DNA from 2 places in the Filimonas lacunae genome. Region 2 is predicted to be linked to the other one. Evidence: riboswitches for the same ligand, from Rfam matches in the RefSeq annotation. Region 2 holds a riboswitch; the other holds the start of a gene.
The links. A riboswitch is a leader RNA that binds a small molecule or an ion and turns the genes downstream of it on or off. The one in region 2 is predicted to bind cobalamin.
Positions count from the first base shown of each region.

Region 1: linked by a shared signal. The riboswitch ahead of metE (5-methyltetrahydropteroyltriglutamate--homocysteine S-methyltransferase) and the one ahead of prpB (methylisocitrate lyase) in region 2 are both predicted to bind cobalamin.

Region 1 is NZ_AP017422.1:7,650,340-7,657,741, forward strand. Features, by position in the region: gene FLA_RS30375 (response regulator transcription factor) at 1-289, opposite strand, end outside; gene FLA_RS30380 (MarC family protein) at 412-999, opposite strand; gene FLA_RS30385 (mechanosensitive ion channel family protein) at 1,154-1,945, opposite strand; gene FLA_RS30390 (hypothetical protein) at 2,064-2,519, shown strand; gene metE (5-methyltetrahydropteroyltriglutamate--homocysteine S-methyltransferase) at 2,570-4,882, opposite strand; cobalamin riboswitch at 5,052-5,268, opposite strand; gene FLA_RS30400 (ribonucleoside-diphosphate reductase subunit alpha) at 6,169-7,402, opposite strand, start outside.
Region 2 is NZ_AP017422.1:4,131,608-4,139,009, forward strand. Features, by position in the region: gene prpC (bifunctional 2-methylcitrate synthase/citrate synthase) at 1-1,153, opposite strand, end outside; gene prpB (methylisocitrate lyase) at 1,146-2,042, opposite strand; cobalamin riboswitch at 2,234-2,420, opposite strand; gene FLA_RS16360 (hypothetical protein) at 2,561-2,980, opposite strand; gene FLA_RS16365 (hypothetical protein) at 3,038-4,282, opposite strand; gene FLA_RS16370 (TM2 domain-containing protein) at 4,581-4,907, shown strand; gene FLA_RS16375 (DUF2752 domain-containing protein) at 4,876-5,190, shown strand; gene FLA_RS16380 (SDR family NAD(P)-dependent oxidoreductase) at 5,358-6,107, shown strand; gene FLA_RS16385 (TetR/AcrR family transcriptional regulator) at 6,166-6,747, shown strand; gene FLA_RS16390 (TlpA family protein disulfide reductase) at 6,824-7,402, opposite strand, start outside.

The DNA of each region.
Region 1 (7,402 bases), 3.5 Mb from region 2:
GGGTTTCACTATTGTCTTCGCCAGATAGCATTACCACAGGTATGTCTTTGAAAAAACCGCTCGACTTTACCTGCTTTAATAATTCCAGACCACTGATTTCCGGGATATTTAAATCTGAAATGATAATATCGGGGATGCTTCCCTGATGTAAAAAGGATAAAGCATCAGCAGCGCTGCCAAATACGTTTAATTCAAAGGTTTTTGACAAAAATTTGCTCAAAACCATTTGAATAGAAGGGTCGTCTTCTATGATGAATAATTTGGGAAAAAGAGAATTATCAGGATTCATAGTTATAGGGAGTTCTTTCTTTTAGAATTAGAGATACAAAAATAGTTGAGTTGACCTCGCTAATGAAATCTCAAGGTTAAATAAACATATAGTTATTATTAAAATGAGCTGAAAGGCTGCATTTATTTTGTCAAACTGCCAAATGACGAGATGTTAGTGGCAAAAATTTTCACCCCAATAGCCAAAAGCACCACCCCAAAAAACTTTCTGACAGCAGTAAGGCCGTTTTCGCCAAGCACTTTCTCCAGCCATACTAAAGAACGCAATACCGTGTAAATTATAACAAGGTTGATGGCAACTCCTATTACAATGTACAATTCTCCATAGTTGGCTTTTAACGACATGATGGTAGTAAGAGTTCCGCTACCAGCTATGATAGGAAAGGCAATAGGCACAAATGTGCCTGATTTGGCATTCGCATCTGCTTTAAAAATTTCATGCCCCAGCACCATTTCCAGGCCCAGCAGGAATATTACAATAGAGCCGCCTACAGCAAAAGACCGGATATCCAGGCCCAGTATTTTCAAAAACTGCTGACCTACAAACAAAAAAGAGATCATTAAAACGCCGGAAATAATGGTAACAGGCATGGCGCGTAGCCCACCCATTTTCTCTTTCATGGAAATAAGCAGCGGAATGGACCCTACAATATCTATTACCGCAAATAGCGTAAATGTAATAGTAATAATCTGATCAAGATTTATGGACATAGGGAGGGCTTTATACAAACATACTAAAAACAGGCTAAATACCTGCAATGCATACTGTTTGGGCCCTAATATGCCGGAATACCGGGAATGGCTGTAGAATTTTATCAACAATGTTGGGCCTTTAAAAAGGAACACCTGTAAAACCCGGCTACATTTACATTCCCGGCAGTTTTACTCCTTGCTGTTTAAGGCCATCGATCAGTTTTTCCTGTAAGGCCAGTCGAACATCATGAAAACCATGCGCATCTACCCAGGCATTTACAATAATCTTATAGCCATCTCCTTCTATTGCAGATACGCCTACACGTGGGGTGGGCTCCTGTAACACTTTCTTATTTTCTGCAATTACCTGTTTTAACACGCCTTCTGAATTTACATAATCAACAGTAAAGGGAACTTTTATTTCAATGTCCATCCTGCGCTTGCCTTCACTGCTCAGATTTACAATCAGCTCGTTAGATAACTTACTATTAGGAATAATGACAGTTCTGTTATCGTAGGTGGTTAACACGGTATAAAAGATCCTGATATCTGTTACAGTACCTTCCTGGCCTTGTGCAATAATGTTATCGCCTACTGTAAAGGGTTTCATAATCAGTATAAGAATGCCACTGGTAAAGTTTTGCAGGGTACCACTTAGTGCTAAGCCAGCAGCTACGCCTAAAGCGCCCACCAATGCTGCAAAAATGGTTAGCTGAATTCCCAGAATCTGCATCACAAGCAATATCAGCACTATTTGTAAGGCGGCCGTAATCATACTGCGCATAAAAGGCCGTAAAGAAGGGTTTACATCCTTATTGTGCATAGTGCTGGCAGTTCTCTTTTTCAGAATGCGTATAAGCCATTGGCCCACAAGAAAAACGAGGATAGCTATAAGAATCCTCGGGCCAAAAGTGATAAGCCAGTCATAAGCTTTATCATAGAATTTGTCGATGTTGAATTGCATAGGGCTTTTAGCCAATGGAGAAAAAAACTATGCCATTTTGCAACTACCCTTAGGTAAGGGGGGCGGCTATTGCTGATATCTGGATATCTTAAATCACTCAATAGGGAGTAATATTTTTATGGCAGTTAGCTATTTCCAGGTGTTATATATCCCGGCAGCATCGGGATTTAAAGAGTTTGAGCCCAACCAAAGCGCTGATATTTACAAACTGTATATACTATCTATGGGAGATCTGTTTCACGATCTTATACAGGATCAGTACCATTATACAGTGTACGATTTTGCGGGCGATGAAAATATGCTGGAAGTGATAGGGCTTACACCCATGAATAAAGAATTTTTATCTCCTGCTAAAATGCTGGAAGACCTGGAATACTACAACAGGCTGATTATTTACCTGGAGCAGGAATGCAAATCCGGTAAAGAAGAAGCCCTGTTACAAGAGCTGAGGTTATGGAGTGTAGATGTTGCCACATTGGCGATTATGAAGCAGGAGGCGGCAGCATTAACAGCCGTATGCCATTATGCACTACTTCATAACTGCAGCATAAGGTTTGGTATTAATAACCCATAAAAAAGCGGTATTACAGTACTACTGTAATACCGCCGTAAAAAAACGTCCTCTTAAGCAACTACCACACCGGCTTTAGCTCTTGCTTTTGCAGCAGCTTCCACCATGTTTTGTAATGCTTGTTTGGTTTCAGGCCATTTGCGGGTTTTTAATCCACAATCGGGGTTCACCCATAAATGTTCTACAGGAATTACATCCGCCGCTTTTTGCAGCAGTTGCTCCATTTCCTGTACGGTAGGTACACGGGGGGAGTGTATATCGTAAACGCCGGGGCCAATTTCATTCGGATATTTGAAATCTGCAAAGGCGTCCAGCAGCTCCATTTGTGAGCGGGAAGTTTCAATGGTAATGACATCTGCATCCATTGCGGCAATGCTGTCGATAATATCATTGAACTCGCTATAGCACATATGCGTATGTATCTGGGTGCTGTCCTCTACACTGCACGACGAAACTTTAAACGCCTTCACTGCCCATTGCAGATAAGCGGCCCAGTTTTCTTTGCGTAATGGTAAACCTTCTCTGATGGCAGGTTCATCTATCTGTATCACTTTAATACCCGCTTTTTCCAGGTCGCTTACTTCATCCCGGATAGCCAGTGCAATTTGCATGGTAGTGGTTTCCCGTGGCTGATCGTCACGGACAAAGCTCCATTGCAATATGGTAACAGGGCCTGTTAACATACCCTTCATGGGTCTGTTGGTCAACGATTGTGCATAGCTGGTCCATTCTACAGTCATAGGCGCTTTACGCTCTACGTCTCCAAAAATAACCGGAGGCTTTACACAACGGGAGCCATAACTCTGTACCCATCCGTTTTTAGTGAATACATAACCTTCCAGTTGTTCGCCAAAGTATTCCACCATGTCGTTACGCTCAAACTCTCCATGCACTAACACATCAATGTTCAACTCTTCCTGCATTCTTACACAGGTTTCGGTCGAAGCTTTAATGGCAGTGTTATAAGCTTCCAGTGTAATACTGCCTTTTTTCAATTGTGCACGTAACTGACGTATATCGGCTGTTTGAGGGAAAGAACCGATGGTAGTGGTAGGAAACAAAGGCAGCTTTAGCAGTGCCTGTTGTTGTTGCCTGCGGCTTGCAAAAACCGAGTTACGATGGGCATCTGCATCTGTAATAGCAGCTACTCTTTCTTTTACATGCGTTTTGTGAATCAAAGGAGAAGTGCGGCGGCTGGCAATGGCTTGCTTGTTCTCGTCCAGCAAGGCGGCGGCACCTGCAGCGTTGGTTGCCAGTTGTTTCAGGGCAACCACTTCCTCTACCTTTTGCTTAGCAAAAGACAACCAGTTTTTAATTTCGGCGGGTAACGCTGTTTCAAAAGAAAGATCGCATGGTACATGCAATAAAGAGCAGGATGGCGCAATCATAATACGATCGGTGCCAATCGCTGCTACTGCTTTCTGAATCAGCTTCAATGAGTTTTCAAAATCGTTCTTCCAGATATTCCGGCCATCAATTACGCCCAGCGATAACTTTTTGTCGCTTTTCGCAAAGTCAGTTGCCAGAATATCATCTAATTGAGAAGAGCATCTTACCAGGTCCAGGTGAATGGTTTGTACCGGTAAACCCAACACAGTGGTCAGGTTTTCGCCGTAACATTCAAAGTAGCTGGCTAATAAAATAGAAATTCGTGGTGTTACTTTAGATAGTTCATTATAGGTATAGACAACGCCCTTACGTTCCGCGTCAGTAAGATTTAAGCTCAGGTAAGGCTCATCAAACTGTATGGTACGAATGTTTAATTCATCCAGCTGCTGCATCAGTTTTTTATAAACAGGTAACAGATTTTTCAGCAGGTCAATACGGTGAAACCCTTCTTCTTTTTCCTTGCCACATAATAAAAATGACACAGGTCCTAATATCACAGGTTTAGGTTGTATCCCTGCCTGGATAGCTTCGCGGCACTCATTTACAATTTTGTCCGAAAGCAGGTTAAACTGCTGGTTGGCATAAAACTCAGGTACAATGTAGTGGTAGTTGGTATCAAACCACTTGGTCATTTCCATGGCAGTAATGTCATAACCATCTTTTTGATAGCCACGGGCCATGGCAAAAAGAAGATCTGTTTCCGGAAACTGCTGTTGCTCTACCAGGGGGTGAAAACGCTCAGGAATGGCGCTTACTGTTAAACACATGTCCAGTACCTGGTCATAAAACGAAAAATCGTTACAGGGAATCAGGTCAATACCTGCCTGTTGCTGTAATAGCCAGTTATGCCTGCGTATCTCTTTTGCAGTTAACTGAAGGTCGCGAAGTGTACTCTCACCAGCCCAATAGCTTTCACAAGCCTTTTTGAGTTCGCGGTGGCCACCAATACGTGGGTAGCCCAAAATGTTAGTGAACATGTTGTTTGTTTTAACGTGAAACAATTCAAACATGCTCTTTGCCAGCAAATGTTTACAGGATAAAAGAGGAGTAGGAGTAAGGACAAGACAAAGCACAGCCCTGCCATATAAAGGGGCTGATTATGCACTTATCAATTACTGACTACGCTTTATATCGTGAAAGCATTCATCATTTACAATAAAAAAGGCAAGTATCCTGGCTTGTTTTCTGTAGAGCGCCTTCCCACTGCGCCATTGCGCACTGTAGTGGCGTGATTGCTGTACAGCCGTTGACAGAGTGTAACCCCATCATCGGAATAAACTTACAGTAGCACGTCTGCCCGTGATTTACACACGGTTCCTTATTAATCCCGCTTTTGGCGGAAACCTTTTACTGAATTGACCTTATAACAAAGAACACAGGGCAAAGGTAGGGACTGGCAGGCAATTAATGGAAAAAGATCATTGGGCCAAAGACATGCAGGCGGCAGAGTATTGGGGCGTATGCTTACCGATACACGAAAATCATACGTATTTGATCAGGAACGAATACCCCGTAAATGCAGTAGAAGCAAGGATCTCTGTTTCAAAAACAGCTGTTAGGTGTGCCTGGTTGCTTTAAAAAGGGAGCTTTCCGAAGCCTCATCCTATAGAGCGAGTTGCTCGCTCTATAGGATGAGCTGCTCGTCTGTTGTGCTGAGCTGCTTGCTCTATAGGATGAGCTGCTCGTCTGTTGTGCTGAGCTGCTTGCTCTATAGGATGAGCTGCTCGTCTGTTGTGCTGAGCTGCTCGCTCTATAGGATGAGCTGCTCGTCTGTTGTGCTGAGCTGCTTGCTCTATAGGATGAGCTGCTCGTCTGTTGTGCTGAGCTGCTTGCGCTATAGAACGAGCAGCTCAGCACAACAGATCAGTTGCCTGTACGTTAGAATACGCGTTGGGATTGAAGGAATCGGTGGCCTGGCAGATGGAATGAGCATAAAAAAAGCATGCTCCGGGTGTCTGGAAGTGCTTTCCCATACCTCGTCCTATAGGACGAGCAACTCGTAAGTGCAAGCGAAGCGCCCGTTTGTTAGAATAGGAGGGCGGAAAGTGCAACTCTGTTTTAACAGTTATTGAGGACACTTGCTGCTGTTGCGCTTTGTTTTTTCTGCTATTAGGCTGACTAAAAAGGTTCAGCTTAAAAAAGTTGGGGCCGACCTTTTTAGGGCCGACAGCTTCTTTTTCTAAAGCTTAGCCTTTGGGATCAGCCCCCAAAAAGGCCCATATCGATAGATATGGGCCTTTGATATTTAGTAGGAGTAGTAAGCTTATGAGCTACAAGCTTCACAGCTGCCATCTATGGGGCAAGCCGCACCGGTAATCTCTTCATCAGAAGCTGGTGTTGCAGCCTGGTTTCTGTTGTTTAAAGGCTGCATTTGCACACTGCCTTGTTTTTCTACAGTAAACTGAACTGCTTGTGCAGCTGCCTGGGTACGTAAGTAGTACATACCGGTTTTCAGGCCTTTTTTCCAGGCATAGAAGTGCATGCTGGTTAATTTAGCCTTGTTCGGTTGCTGAACAAACAGGTTTAATGATTGAGATTGACAGATATAGGCACCACGGTCGGCTGCCATATCAATCAGTGTACGTTGCTTGATCTCCCAAACAGTTTTATAAATTTCCTTGATCTCCTGCGGAATCTCTTCAATAGCCTGAATAGAACCGTTGGCAGAAATAATCCTGTTCTTCATTTCGTCATTCCATAATCCCAGTGCTACCAGGTCTTTTAACAGGAACTTGTTTACAATAACAAATTCGCCACTTAATACACGTCTTACATAGATGTTGGATGTGTATGGCTCAAAGCATTCGTTATTGCCCAGTATTTGTGAAGTAGAGGCAGTTGGCATAGGAGCAATTAACAGGCTGTTTCTTACGCCATGTTGTTTAATCTCCTGTTGCAGTGCGCTCCAGTTCCATCTGTTGCCTGGTACCACACCCCAGAAATCAAACTGGAATGCACCTTTGCTTAGTGGGCTGCCTTCATACGAGCTGTAAGTGCCTTCTACTTTGGCCAGGTCTTTAGAAGCGGTCATTGCGGCAAAATACATGGTTTCGGCAATGTCTATGTTCAGTTGTTTAGCCTGCTCGCTTTCAAAAGGATAGCGCATTAATATAAAGGTATCTGCCAAACCTTGTATACCTAATCCTATAGGACGGTGACGCATATTGCTGTTGCGTGCTTCTTCTACAGGGTAGTAGTTACGGTCTATAATACGGTTGAGGTTTACCGCTGCCTGGTAAGTTACCTCGTATAATTTCTGATGATCAAACTGGCCGTCGATTACAAAACGGGGCAAAGCAATAGATGCCAGGTTACACACTGCCACTTCATCCGGCGCACAATATTCCACTATTTCTGTACACAGGTTGCTGTTGCGGATGGTACCCAGGTGCTGGTGGTTGCTTTTGCGGTTACAGGCATCTTTGTACAGCATGTATGGTGTACCGGTTTCTATCTGTGCATCCAGTATGGCAAACCATAAATCCTGTGCTTTTACG
Region 2 (7,402 bases):
AGCGTTGCTCTAATGGAATATAATCGCGGTTTTCAGGGCCGATATAGTTAGCGCTGGGCCGGATAATTTTACCATCCTGCCTTTGTTCAATAATGTGCGCGCTCCAGCCGGTTACCCGCGAAATCACAAACAACGGTGTAAACAACAACGTAGGCACGCCCATCAGATGATAGGAAACCGCCGAAAACCAATCGAGGTTGGGGAACATTTTTTTCTCGTTCCACATCAGTGTTTCCAGTCGCTCTGCCACCTGGAACAACAGCATATCCCCTGCTTCTTCCGAAAGCTGTTTGGCCACTTCCTTGATCACTACATTCCGGGGATCTGAGATCGTATAAACCGGGTGCCCGAAGCCTATGATCACTTCTTTACTTTCCAGCCTTTTGCGAATGTCCGCTTCGGCTTCGTCCGGCGAAGCATACCTGCTTTGTATATCATAAGCCACTTCATTGGCGCCACCATGTTTGGGCCCCCTCAGCGCACCAATAGCGCCGGTAATGGCGGAGTAAAAATCAGACCCCGTACCGGCAATAACGCGACTGGTAAAAGTAGAAGCATTGAACTCATGCTCTGCATATAAATTCAATGAAATCTGCATCGCTTTTTCCCACGAAGCAGGCGTCTTTCTCCCGTGCAGTAACGTAAGAAAATGACCACCGATAGAATCGTCATCTGTTTCTACCTGTATCTCCTTTCCATTATGAGAGTAGTGATACCAGTACAGTAAAGCAGAACTGAAACAGGCTAGTAGTTTATCTGCAATATCCCGGGCGCCCGCCAGGTTATGATCATCTTTTTCGGGCTGTATACTTCCAAAGGCAGATACAGTAGAACGCATCACATCCATCGGATGGGCGGATGTGGGAATTTGCTGCAGGATATTCTTTACAGAATGCGGCAGCCCTCGCAGTGATTTCAGCTTGGCTTTATAAGTAGCCAGCTGTGCCTTGTTGGGCAAAGTGCCATAGATAAGCAAATACGCGACTTCTTCAAACTGGGCTTTGCCGGCCAGGTCAAGAATATTGTATCCACGGTAGTGCAGGTCGTTGCCGCTTTTACCTACACTGCAAAGTGCAGTATTGCCTGCGGCCACCCCGGAAAGCATCACGCTTTTTTTGGGCTTAAAAGATTCGGAAGCGGTATCGTTAGACATTTTTGTTCTTTTTAAAAAGTTCATCCAATTTTTGTTCGTAGCTGTAGTATCCGATAGAGCGGTACAGCTCTTCTCTGGTTTGCATGGTGTTTAACACCTGCTGCTGTGTGCCATCTTTCCGTATGTGCTGGTAAACGTTCTCTGCCGCTTTATTCGCTGCCCGGAACGCTGAAAGCGGGTAAAGCGCCATCGCCACCCCGGCATCGTGCAGTTGCTCTGTTGTGTACATCGGAATCATTCCAAACTCAGTGATGTTAGCCAACACCGGCAGGCCTGTAGCATCTGCAAACTGCCGGTAGAGCGCGAGTTCCGGCACCGCTTCGGCAAAAATGAAATCTGCACCCGCCTCTTTATACGCCACCGCCCGTTCCAGTGTTTTTTCCAGCCCTTCGGCTGCAAAAGCATCTGTACGGGCACCGATCACAAACTGCGCATCTGTTCTGGCATCTACGGCAGCTTTCAGGCGATCCACCATTTCTTCCTTACTTACCACTTCTTTACCGGGACGATGACCGCAACGCTTGGCCCCCACCTGGTCTTCTATATGTAATGCCGCTGCCCCTGCCCGTATCAAAGACTTTACCGTGCGCGCTACATTAAAGGCTGAAGGACCAAAGCCCGTATCAACATCTACCAATAAGGGAAGGGAACACACATCTGTGATTCTGCGGATATCGATAAGCACATCTTCCAGCTGGGTAATGCCCAGGTCAGGAATGCCCAGCGATCCGGCAGCCACCCCGCCTCCTGAAAGATAAATAGCCTGAAAACCTGCCTGCTGGGCCAGCAACGCATGGTTGGCATTGATGGCCCCCACAATCTGAAGCGGAAACTCTTTTTTTAATGCATCCCGGAAGGCAAGCCCCGGAGATGGTAATACTGGATTCATACTCATATGGCTGTTAACAATTGAAAACGGTGTTATTACAACTATGTCTTACAAGCGCTTCGTAAGCTTTGCGATAAGGCAGGCAGGATAAAAGGAATAAAGGCATGAAACTATTCCTCAACGTTAATTGAACAGAATAATACGGCTGGCACTTCCATCGTCTATCCGACATATACTTCAAATCGCGAAAGCATTGTCTACCCGGAGTGGCAGGTTTCCTGACTTGTAACAGCTCTTCCTCCTTCCCATACGCACCGCATACAGTGAATGTATTGAAAGAGCCTTAGTGGTTACTTACAGTTGCGCGACAGTTCGTGATTGACACACGATTCCCCTCTTACTTTACGGCTGTGTAAAACCAGTTCCGGCTAAATGTATATTTCTAAAGAACGTTCAACGAATATAATGTATCCGCCCCACTTAACTAACAATTGTTAACAACAGGGAATAAAAAAGGTACAGCAGGCTAAACTTCACAGGGCCGGAACTGTACCTTATAAAATGTTTTCAACAACCACTTATTGCTGTGTAAATTGCTTTACTACGATATGGGTTTTGTCGCCCAGTTGCATAGTATCGCCGGTTACCTCTACATGATCACCTGCTTTCAGCTGCTTGTAGCTTTTTTCCAGGTTTCTGATGCTGAATACGCTGGAATACACCACACCTTTATCATTAGTGATAGTAGCCATAAAGCCATCTTTGCCATTAGCCACATCACCCACTACACCTGCCACGGTAAAAGCAGCCTTTTTAGTAGTATCCTGTGCAGCAGCTTCTTCCTGATGCTCGTGTTTCGCTTCGGAATGATCATGTCCGTGCGCTTCCGTTTCTTCTTCTTTCGGAAACTCTTTGTAATCATTTGTTTTGCAAGATGTCATTACCCACATGCCGGCAGCTGCTACGGTCATGAGTACCAATTGTCTTTTACTTTTCATTCGTCTGTTGTTGAGAATTGATTGTATTACGCCGCCAAAACTATGCTTTTGTGTCAATTATTTGAAATATCCTTCCCGCTCCCACTTACGCAAAGTTTCTGCCGGCAAACCACAGGTAAGCAGCAATTTACCCATCTCCCCTTCCTCATTCGGCCCCATGCTCCAATCCACCGCATAGGCAACAAAATCTTTATCTACAGGCACCTTATTCCAAAGCTTGTTCACCGTAAGCAACCTGGCTGCTTTATATATCATTTCATTAGCCGGCAACCACCATTCATCCCCCTCCTGCACCTTGCCCATAAAAGCAGTATATAACCGCTCATAACTGGTGTCGGCCCGAAAATGCTTATCATCACTCACCAGTATAAAAAGTTTTTCAAAACGCAATTCGTCATAAGTATTCAATATATCCACCTTTTCCTTCACCGTAAGCATACTTAAATGGGGATGATAATCATCCACCTCGTGAATGCCTAACTGCAAAATAGACAAAGGCGCATTCCATTTTTTTCTCACCAGCCTCTCCGTTACCGACTGTGCAATTTGTAACGCCAGTTGATCAGACAGTTGTTCTATCGTGGTGTTATCCGGCATTTTCACATACAGCAACTGGCTGGTACCATCCGGGTAAACACTTTTTATTTCATCCAACGCTCCTGTGCCCGTATATTGATATCTTTCTTCATAATATGTGGCTTTAACGCCCGCAAGCGACTCCCAGCAATCAGCCTTTTCTATCCGGTCGTGGCCGTATTGAAAATGCTTTACCATACAAAAGATATCATGTTCCATTTGCTGTAACTTATCAGCCACCTCGCGCCCTGTAAGATTTTCATAGTCCCTGCCCAATTTTTTGCCATTGATATGCAGCGCCTGGTAGGCGGTTTTCCTGCCATTTTCCTGTAGCAATCGTACTATCACTACCGGTTTCCGGTCTCTCATATTGTATTCAACATATTCTACACAGGAATTGCTGCACTTAAAAATGCCTGCATACACTATTTCTCCGCCATTGGCTTCATATTGCATGTAGCAAGGCCTGCCACCGGAATCCAAACCATACTTATAATTCGCATCCGGCTCCCATTTATCCAGCAAAGGCCCCCCAGCCGGCAAAACACCATTCGCATACTTCTCCACATCAAAGCGATCTTCTTTTGCGTACATCCACTTCACCACCTGCTGCTTTTTTTCAAGCAGGTGTGTCCATTTGTCATACACTGCAACATACCGGTTGAACAGGTCGTCTTTTACCAGCTTCACGGGATGAACGCCGGCCAGCTCACCGTTTTTTTGCATAGTAGTTTCAGTAGAATTATTGCATGCCGTTAGCACCGGCAGCAAAAGAAATAATAAGGGAATAAGGTTCTGTTTCACGGCGTCAATTTACTATAATTACTAAACTGTTATTAATAAATATAAAAGCATATATCATAAACGATGTAAATACATTAATCCCTCACGAAGTAAAAAATAACTTATTTTATATTAATGCACTAACGTTTCATTTTTAAAACAGCTTGATTTATAAGGTTTTCCTTTTTACTATATAATAATTTATCCTTATCATGCGCAAAATTTAAAATCCTGAATCATTATGTTTTGTACAAACTGTGGAGCTCAAATTGACGACAAAGCCGTTGTATGCGTTAAATGCGGCGTACCAACCAACCAATTCGCAGCACATGCCAACCCGGCCAGCCCGGCTGCTAATGCGGAAGGGTATGATTGGTTAACTACTTTATTACTTTGCTTTTTCGTAGGCGCATTTGGAGTTCATAGCTTCTACACCAAAAAGACCACTATTGGCATTATCCAGTTATTAACCCTGGGTGGCTGCGGTATCTGGGCTTTAATTGATCTGATTTTGATTGTAGTAGGAACCTTTAAAGATGGCGAAGGCAGATTCCTCGTTAGGAAATAAATTATTGTTTACCGTATGGTTGCTCGTTCCCCTGTTGATTTTTCAAATCAATTATCACAGCGGGAACGGGCACTTTACTGTGTGCCTGTTTAAAAATATTACCGGAAAAGATTGCTATGGCTGTGGTGTTCTCAGAGGTATAAGCGCCTGCCTGCATCTCAATTTCCCGGCCGCTTATCAGCTCAACCGTTTAAATGTGCTTACCATTCCTTTGCTTACCTTCCTGTATTGTAAAGAGCTGTGGTTAACCCGCCCGCCCTTTCTGCGCTCTGCCACCCGATAATATAATACTGTTTTTTATCATTTGCAGTGAAGCCTGTGGCAAAAAGACCCGTCACCTCAAGAACACATTTTCCCCCCGACACACCACAGATCAGACAGGACAAAAAATAAATTAGACCATTTGGTACAATACTATTTATCTTTGTGTACCAAATGGTACAATACAATATGAAAAGACTGGAAAACAAAGTGGCCGTAGTAACGGGCGCATCGAAAGGAATTGGAGCCGGCATTGCGGAAAAGCTGGCTGCAGAAGGCGCGGCAGTAGTAGTAAACTATGCTTCTTCCAAGGAAGATGCAGAAAAGGTAGTAGCTAAAATTATATCTAACGGCGGCAAAGCAATAGCCGTGAAGGGAGATGTATCAAAGGCTGCTGACGTAGATCATCTTTTTGCAGAAGCCTTAGGGCAATATGGCGCCGTTGATATACTGGTGAACAATGCGGGCGTTTATCAGTGGGGTGCATTGGCAGATTTTACAGAAGAATCATACCACTTTCAGTTCAACATCAACGTGCTGGGTGTACTGCTGGCTTCCAAAGCAGCAGTGAAAAGCTTTTCAGAAAAAGGCGGCAGCATCATTAATATCGGCTCAGCCGTATCCAGCGCCACACCGGCGGGTAGTGCTATTTACACCGCTACTAAAAGTGCAGTAGACTCCATCACACGTGTACTTTCAAAAGAATTGGGGCCTAAAAACATTCGTGTAAATTCAGTGAACCCGGGCATGGTGGTAACAGAAGGCGCTACGTCTGCCGGCTTTATAGGAAGTGAAATAGAAACAGCTATGGTGAGTAATACGCCGCTTCGCAGGGTGGGTCAGCCGGAAGACATTGCACTGGCAACCGCATTTCTGGCATCAGACGACGCCAGGTGGGTTACAGGCGAGGTGATACTGGCCAGTGGCGGATTACGGTAATCAGATATTATTTTAAATGAATAGCTTTGCTGGCAACAGACAAAGCTATTGTTATTATATGCGATCAAAAGATTTTGACGAGACGGAAGTATTAAAAAAAGCCATTACCATCTTTTGGAAGAACGGCTATAATGGCACGTCCCTGCACGACCTGATTGATGGGTTAGGCATAGCACGGTCCAGCATTTATCACGCTTTTGGCGATAAGCATGGCCTGTATATAAAAGCACTGGAGCTATACCAGCAGGAAGGCACCCGCCGTATACTGGCAGTGCTGGATAATACAACCTCTGTAAAAGAAGGAATAAAAGCGTTGCTGGACCTGGTGATTGGCGATGTGGTAGCCAGAGGGCGGCCTAAAGGATGTTTTAAAGTGAATGCAGAGGTAGAAGTGGCTTCGCAGGATAAACCATCCCATAAATTACTCTGCGAAGACAACCGGGTAATTGAAGATGCTTTATATGCATATATTCAAAAAGGGCAGCACAATGGTGACATCAATCCTTCTAAAGATGCAAGAGCCCTTGCACGCTTCCTGTGTAATACCATAACCGGCATGCGGGTATATGCCAAGGTTACCAATGATAAACAGTTTTTTGAAGACATTGCAGCCACAGCTTTGTCGTTGTTTGATAACTAAGGCGTATCAGGTATTGACTGAGGACCGATACCTGATACGACATTAGTATATCCTAACTTAAACTGATATTCACCTACTACTTTGCCGCACGATATTGCTCCAATGCCTTACGGTACTTTTTAATAGTTTCAGATTTTACTTTGGGCGTTTGTTCTGCCGCTGCAATAGCTTTCTTTTCTGCATCTATAGCCTTGTCATGCTGGTTAGCCTGTGCATACAAGCCTGCTATCTCATCATAGGTAGCTGGAATATCCATACTCCAGGGATAATGAACAATCTGGGCATCCAAAGCTTCTGCACCCAGTGCATAAGCGGCTGCATTCAGGCTTATCTTTTTGAAATTAGCCCACATCACCCCATCAGACACCGTTTTCCAATCCGGGAAATCGCTGTTTTCCCATAACTCCCTGGCAAAAACAACCGCCTGATTCACATCCGTATTCAACAAGGAGAAGAAAAGAAAGTGCCCGGTAGAGTGCCGGTATTTCAACCCTGGCTCCTGTTTCAAAATACTGTCCAGCACCACCATCGCTTCTTTATAATTTCGGCTTACCATCAATGGATTCAATCGGTCAATCACCGACATATCCACCTTATCTAACCGCAGCGACTCTTCTCTATCCATCCGGGCCTTGTTCACATCCCAATTACCGGC